2 regions of the Crossiella sp. CA198 genome follow, and region 1 is predicted to be linked to the other one. Evidence: riboswitches for the same ligand, from Rfam matches in the RefSeq annotation. Region 1 holds a riboswitch; the other holds the start of a gene.
What was found. Region 1 has a riboswitch for cyclic di-AMP ahead of ACTOWY_RS22835 (NlpC/P60 family protein). Riboswitches for the same ligand answer to the same signal wherever they lie in the genome.
Positions count from the first base shown of each region.

Region 2: linked by a shared signal. The riboswitch ahead of ACTOWY_RS12380 (transglycosylase family protein) and the one ahead of ACTOWY_RS22835 (NlpC/P60 family protein) in region 1 are both predicted to bind cyclic di-AMP.

Region 1 covers NZ_JBQJIM010000013.1:207,650-211,280, reverse strand. Annotated here, with positions in the region: gene ACTOWY_RS22845 (hypothetical protein) at 1-55, shown strand, start outside; gene ACTOWY_RS22840 (NYN domain-containing protein) at 134-1,507, shown strand; cyclic di-AMP (ydaO/yuaA leader) riboswitch at 1,810-1,961, shown strand; gene ACTOWY_RS22835 (NlpC/P60 family protein) at 1,976-3,016, shown strand; gene ACTOWY_RS22830 (basic secretory protein-like protein) at 3,105-3,631, shown strand, end outside.
Region 2 covers NZ_JBQJIM010000006.1:258,864-262,494, forward strand. Annotated here, with positions in the region: gene ACTOWY_RS12370 (BTAD domain-containing putative transcriptional regulator) at 1-787, opposite strand, end outside; gene ACTOWY_RS12375 (phosphatidylinositol-specific phospholipase C/glycerophosphodiester phosphodiesterase family protein) at 921-1,787, shown strand; cyclic di-AMP (ydaO/yuaA leader) riboswitch at 2,025-2,181, shown strand; gene ACTOWY_RS12380 (transglycosylase family protein) at 2,183-2,857, shown strand; gene ACTOWY_RS12385 (molybdenum cofactor biosynthesis protein MoaE) at 2,931-3,631, opposite strand, start outside.

The DNA of each region.
Region 1 (3,631 bases):
CGCGGAGATCCCGGCTCCGCTGCCCGAGCGGACCCCGGCCCCGGCCCTGGCGTGATCAGCTTGCAACGCAAGCGTCGCCGAGCGTGACGGTGGCTGCGCGCCAGCGGCGCTGACGACGGCTAACCTTATCCGGGTGTTCCCGTTGCCCGCGCAGACCAGCCACGACCGGCCGGAACCCGATCCGGGTCCGTCCGCTGTGGACGGTGCGCCGCCGCCGGAGCCCGAGCTGGAGTTCGACTCCCTGCCCGAGGCCGTCCGCGCGCGACTCGCCGAGCTGTCCGCCGAGGCGCTGGGCACCATGCCCCAGCTCGACATCCCGCAGCCGCTGCGGCCGGTGGCCCGCTTCGCCCCCGCCAAACGGGCGAAGCTGGGCACCGGTCCGCTGCTGGCCGCGCTGCGGGATTCGGCGGTCTTCCGCAACGCGGTGGTGCAGTGGTGCCGGGAACACCGGCCCAGCACCCTGGAACTGGCCCCCGGCGATCCGGTGGCCACCGCGGCCGCGGCCGTGCTGCTGGCCGATCCGGCCGCGCCGCTGCACGTGGAGCTGGTCGCCCGGCGTTCGGTGGACGCCCAGCTGCGCTCCGAACGCGACGCGGGCGTGTCCCGGATCGAGCGCCTGGAGGCCGAACTGGCCAGGATGCGCGCCGAACTCGACGAAGCCAGGGGCGCGGCCGAGCGGGTCCGGCAGGAGGGCGAGGCCGAGCTGGACCGGCTGCGCAAACGCCTCCGCGAGCAGGGCGTGAAGCTGCGCCAGGCCAAGGACGAGGCCGAGGCGGCCAGGACCGCGCTGACCAAGGGCCACGGCGAGACCGAGGCGGTGGTCGCCGCGATCACCGCCGAACGGGACAAGGAACGCGAACGCGCCGAGGCCGAGCGGCTCAAGGCGGGCCGGGCGCTGGCCGAGGCCGAGGTGGCCCGGCAGTCCGCCAGGGAGGCCCGCCAGGCCGACGAGGTCCGGCTCGGGCTGCTGGTGGACACCCTGGCCGGCGCGGTCACCGGCCTGCGCAGGGAACTCGCCCTCGGCGGCAGCGGTCCCCGGCCAGCCGACACCGTGCGCGGGGCCACCCCGGCCACCGGCGCGCCCGGCCGGGTGGAGGACCCGGCCGCGCTGGACCGGCTGCTCGCGCTGCCCACCGTGCACCTGGTGGTGGACGGCTACAACGTGACCAAGACCGGCTATCCCGAGCTGACCCTCTCCGAGCAGCGGGACCGGCTGGTGCACCAGCTCGCGGTGCTGGCCGCGCGCACCGGGGCCGAGGTCACCCTGGTCTTCGACGGCGCGGGCGTGGTCGCGGTGCCCGCCTCGGCGCCGCGCGGGGTGCGGGTGCTCTTCAGCGACCCTGGCGTGCTCGCCGACGACGTGATCCGGGCCCTGGTCACCGCCGAGCCGGAGGGCCGTCCGGTGGTCGTGGTGACCTCCGATCGCGCGGTGGCCGATTCGATCCGCCGCCGGGGCGCGCACCCGGTGCCCTCGGCGGTGTTGCTGGCCAGGCTGGGCCGGGTGTGAGCCCGCGCATACGCGGTTGGCGTGTGGCGCTCGTCACTTTTCTGGGGTGAACCAGGTTGCAACCAGGGACGGACCGTGTCGGTGGGTATTGACAGTTGATCTCTAGGGAAGGCCAACACCGCAGGTCGCGCCGAATATGGTGAGCGATTACACAGCGCTGTTGTGTCGCTGGGTAACTAGTCCGATCGGGCGGCCGGGTCGCGGCCAAACATCGGCCGGCCCTGGGCGGTGGACTGGGGGCCTCACTACTCGTAACCTGTCCGAGATCTCGCGGCGGACCGTCGTCCAACCGAGGGCGACAACGCGAGACACCGCCGAATCGGCTTGTCGGGGGCCGAACCGGGGACCCAGGCAGTTGGGGTGAATCGGGCGGGCCTGAACCTGGGCACCGCGCGTAGGGCGACTTCGGGCCCGAACCCGTCAGCTAACCCGGTAAGCGGTAGCGAGCACGAAGGAGTAGTACGCCACGTGGCGTCGCATCGACTGAAGCGCACAATGCGCGGGGCCCTCGCGGCCTCAGCGGTTGTGGTAGCCGTCGGCCTCGCGCCGACGACCCCCGCGCTGGCCGACCCGGAACTGCCCGCCAACGCCTCCGAGGCGATGAAGCAGCTCCAGGAAATGTCCAAGGAAACCGAGAAGGTCGCGGAATCCCTGCACGAGGCCAAGGACGACCTCAACAAGAAGAACGCCGACCTGGAGAAGGCCAACAGGGAGGCCGAGGAAGCCAGCAAGCTCGGCGCCCTGGCCCGTGAGCAGGAACGGCAGCTCCGCGGGGACGTCGACAAGATGGCCTCCGCCGACTTCGAGGGCGCGCGGCTGAACCAGCTCAGCGCGCTGCTGATGTCGCGTTCGCCGAATGAGTTCCTGGACAAGATGGCGTTGCTCGACATGCTCGCGGGCGACAACAAGGACGCCATCGACAAGCTGCACGCCACCATCAAGCAGGCCGAGGACGCAGGCAAGCGTGCGGTGGAGGCCAAGGACCGCGCGCAGAAGGCCACTGACGAGGCCAAGCGGATCACCACCGAGCTGGACAAGCGCCGGGCCGAGCTGGAGACCCGCCGGTCCAAGGTGAAGGCGCAGTACGACAAGCTCACCCAGGATGAGCGGAACAAGCTCAAGGGGCCCGAGGACAACTCGGTCATCAACATCCCCGGCAACAGCGGGATCGCGGGCGCGGCGCTGGAGAAGGCGCTGAGCAAGCGTGGCTCGCGGTATGTCTACGGCGACGAGGGTCCCAACACCTTCGACTGCTCCGGCCTGATCTACTGGGCCTACCGGCAGGTCGGCATGGAGCTGCCGCGATCCAGTTCGCAGCAGGCCCGGATCGGCACCGCGGTGCCGATCAGCGCCATCCAGCCGGGCGACCTGGTGGCCTACAAGGGCCACATCGGCATCTCGGTCGGCAACGGCAAGATGGTGCACGCGCCCACCACCGGCGACGTGGTCAAGATCGCCCCGCTGCAGAGCGGCATCGTCGCGGTCCGCCGGGTCGGGGTCGGCTCCTGAGCCACTCGTCCAGGTAAGTCCGTTTTTCCGCGGGGCCGTCACCGATCGGGTGTCGGCCCCGCGGCCTGTCCGGCCCTAGGATGCAGCTGTGTCCGGGGTTGGCCGGTACAGGAGCTGGCTGGTCGCCGCGGTGGCCGCCGTGCTGCTTGCTGGGCTGGCCGTGGTCGCCACCCCGCAGGCCCGCGAGGCGGTCGACCCGCAGCCCCAGGTCACCACGCTGGACGCGGCGGGCCGCCCGGTCCCGCCGGAGGCCCCGGCCACCACCGCGGAGGCCCCGCGTGCCGCGGCCGTGGCCGAGCTGATGCGCCGCCGGGCCGAGGCGATCCTGCGCCGGGACGAGGCCACCTTCCTGGCCACCCTGGACCCCAACGCCGATTCGGCCTTCGCCACCGCCCAGCGCAACCTGTTCGTCAACCTGGCGGGCGTGCCGCTGAGCAGCTGGCGCTACCACCTCGAACCCGCCGAGGCCCTGGGCACCTCCGGCCTCACCTCCTACGCCCCCGACGCCGAGGAGCTGTTCGCGCCGAGGGTGGAGCTGAGCTACGCCCTGGGCGGCGGCGACGCGGTGGCCACCACCCGGCCGATGGGCTACCTGTTCGCCCGCTACGGCGAGGG
Region 2 (3,631 bases), on a different contig from region 1:
GACCGGGCGGCGCGGGCTGGCGTTGCGCGCGCGTATAGAGAGAGGTGTCCGCGCGCAGGATCGCCTCGTGCAGGGCGCGCAGCGCGGCGCCGGGCCGCACCCCCAGTTCCGCCTTCAGCAGCGCGCTGATCCGGCCGAAGGCACGCAGCGCCTCGGCCTGCCTGCCGCCGCGGACCTGGGCGAGCAGCAGCTGTTCCCAGAAGCGTTCGCGGAGCGGGTGCTGGGTGGTCAGTTCGGTCAGCTCGCCGACCAGCTCACGGTGCCTGCCCAGGTCCAGGTCCAGTTCGATCCGGCGTTCCAGCAGCACCAGGCGCTGTTCGCTCAGCCGGGCCGCGTCGGTCTGGCGCAACGGTTCCGACGGGATGTCCACCAGGACCGGGCCCCGCCACAGATCCAGGGCCTCGGCCAGGCAGGCCCGCTCGGAGTCGGCGTCCTCGGCGGCGCGGGCCCGTTCAGCACCGGCGATCAGGCTCCGCAGCCGGAACAGGTCGAGCTGTTCCGGGGCCAGGTCGACCCGGTAGCCGTGTTCGGTGGTGTTGATCAGATCCGGTCCGGGCAGGGCCTGGCGCAGGCGGCGCACATAGGTATGGAGCGTGGCGCGCGGACTGGCCGGCGGCGCGGACTCCCACAGCGTGCCGATCAGCTCCTCGAACCGGACCTCATCGCCCGCCTGCAACAGCAACGCGGCCAGCAGCACCCGCTGCTTGGCGGCGCCGATCACCAGCAGCGCGCCGCCGACCCGGACCTCCAGCGGTCCGAGCACCCGAAACTCGATCTCCGGTCCCATCAGCCCCCCTGCCCCCAGCCGATGGTCGCACGGCCGGATGTCCCTGGCACGGCAATCAACCGGCCGGTCCCCGTTCACCGGCAGGTCGTTCGTCCGCTTTACTTTCCGCCCCAGACTCACTCGGGAGGTTCGTGTGCGGATCGGATTGCGGGCGGTGCTGGTGCTCCTGGCGGTGGCCGGGTTGCTCGGCGGGTCGGTGGCGCAGGCCGGGGCGGCGGGGCGGGTCAAGCCCCTCGCGCAGGCGCACGCGCACAACGACTACGAGCACGGGCGGCCGTTGCTGGACGCGCTGGACCACGGATTCACCAGTGTCGAGGCGGACATCTACCTGGTGGACGGGGCACTGCTGGTCGGGCACGACCCCGGGGACCTGCGGCCGGAGCGGACCCTGCAGGCGCTGTACCTGGAGCCGCTGCGGAAGCGGGCACTGGCCAATGGCGGACGCGTTTATCCGGGTCGGGGCGGTTTGTTCCAGCTGCTGGTGGACATCAAGACCAACGGGGTGGCGGCCTACGCGGAGCTGGACCGGGTGCTGCGGTCGCCGCGGTACTCCTGGTTGTTCAGCCGGTACCTGCACGGGTTCGTGCTGCGCGGGGCTGTGACCGCGGTCATCTCCGGGGACCGGCCGCGGGCCGCTATGGCTGGTCAGCGGGATCGACTGGCTTTCTATGACGGACGCCTCACCGATCCGAACGACCTCGGGCCTGGCGCGGATCCGAAGCTGGCGCCGCTGGTGTCCGACAACTGGACGAAGTTGTTCGCCTGGCGGGGTGTGGGCGAGATGCCGGCCGCCGAGCGGGCCAAGCTGCGGGAACTGGTCCAGCGGGTGCACGCGGGCGGGCAGCGGCTCCGGTTCTGGGCGACCCCGGACGCGGCGGGGCCGGCCCGCGCGGCGCTCTGGCGGGAGCTGGCGGCGGCCGGGGTGGATCACCTCAATACCGATGATCTTGCGGGGCTCTCCGCGTTCCTACGGGGTCACTCGGGTGCCGCTACGAGGTGAGCCACGCCTCACCGACGGTGATTGATCTCGGTAAGGACACGGCGCGGTAACGGCAGGCTGACCTGGCGCGACACCCGACATCGCAGAACTCCGCCAAACGTTACAGTGACTACGGTCACAGTCCAGAAGGTTTGGCGGACCCCTGCTGGGTTACGTACGGTCGCTTCTCGGTCGGCCCCGAACCGGCCAGCACGACGGGAACCTGTAGCGCCAAGCCCTGTCCAAGCGGGTTCCCGACCAAACCCCGAGCGAAACTTCAACTGGACAGGGGCGGGGGAACCACTTCCGGGCGAGCAGTCAGCGTCCTTGGGGTGAAGCCGGTGCGAACCGGCCGGGCCAGCTCCATCGGCTCGAACCCGACAGCTCACCTCGTAGGCGCGGTTGGCGAGAGGGACATGGCTTCTTACCGAGGCAAGCACCGCAAGCAGTCCAACATCACCCGCACCGTGGCCCGCGTTGTCGTGGCCGGTGCCGTCATTGCCGCCCCGATGGCAGTGGCCGGTACCGCAAGCGCCGCGAGTGGCGTGAACTGGGACGCTCTGGCCAAGTGCGAGAGCGGCGGCCGGTGGAATGTCAACACCGGTAATGGCTTCTACGGCGGCCTCCAGTTCGACCGTGGCACCTGGCTCTCCAACGGTGGCGGCGCGTACGCCCCGTACGCCCACCAGGCCACTCGCGAGCAGCAGATCGCTGTCGCTGAGCGCCTGTACGCGGCTCGCAAGCTCCAGCCGTGGCCGTCCTGCGGCCGGAAGGTTGGCCACGGTGGTGGCGGCGGCAACGCCAAGCCCGCCCCGAAGCCCGCCGCGGCCAAGCCGGTCGTGAAGAAGCAGGCCGCTCCCAAGCCTGTCGTGGCCAAGCCGGTCATCAAGCCGGCCGCGCCGGTCCAGTCCGCTCCGGTCGCCACCGAGCGCAACGGTGCTGACTACACCGTCGTCGCGGGTGACACGCTGTCCACCATCGCGCAGAAGCTGCAGGTGAACGGTGGCTGGAAGGCGCTGTTCGAGCGCAACAAGGACATCGTCAAGAACGCTGACCTGATCTTCCCGGGCCAGCAGCTCGACGTGAAGTGAGTCTGGCGACTCGCTAGGCACGCTCCGCGAAACCCCCGGTCGTTCACGTGGCGACCGGGGGTTTCGTGTGTGTTCAGGGGCAGTTGACCCATTCCTCGGCGCCGTCGGTGAAGAGCTGGCGCTTCCAGATGGGCAGGCGGCGCTTGACCTCGTCGACCAGGTCGGCGCAGGCGGCGAAGGCCTCCCCGCGGTGCTCCCCGGCCACGGCGCAGGCCAGTGCGGCGTCGCCGATCTTGAGCTGGCCGATCCGGTGGCTGACCGCGATGGCTCTGATGCCCTGGTGCCGGAGCGCGATCTCCGCGGCGACCTCGGCGATGACCTCGGCCGCGCTGGGGTGGCCGGTGTACTCCAGCTCGGTCACGCCGCGGCCCTCGTCGTGGTCGCGGACCACGCCGGCGAAGGTGACCACCGCGCCCGCGGCCGGGTGGGCCACCAGGCGGGCGTGTTCCTCCACGTCAACGGGGTCCTCGGTGACCTCGGCACGCAGCACGGCGGCCGCCGGACCCGTCCGCGGGAGCCCGCCGGGGGTGTGGTCGCCGCCGCGAAGCTGGCTCACCGCGTGGTCCAGCACGCCCTCGAGCACCCCCAGACCGTCCCGCACACCGCCCGTGGAGCCCGGAAGGTTCACCACGAGGGTCCGACCGGCCACCCCGGCCAGCCCGCGCGAGAGAGCCGCTGTGGGGACCGCGGGCTGCCCGGCGGCCCGGATCGCGTCCGCCAGGCCGGGCACCTCGTAGTCGAGCACCGCCCTGGTGGCCTCCGGGGTGCGGTCGG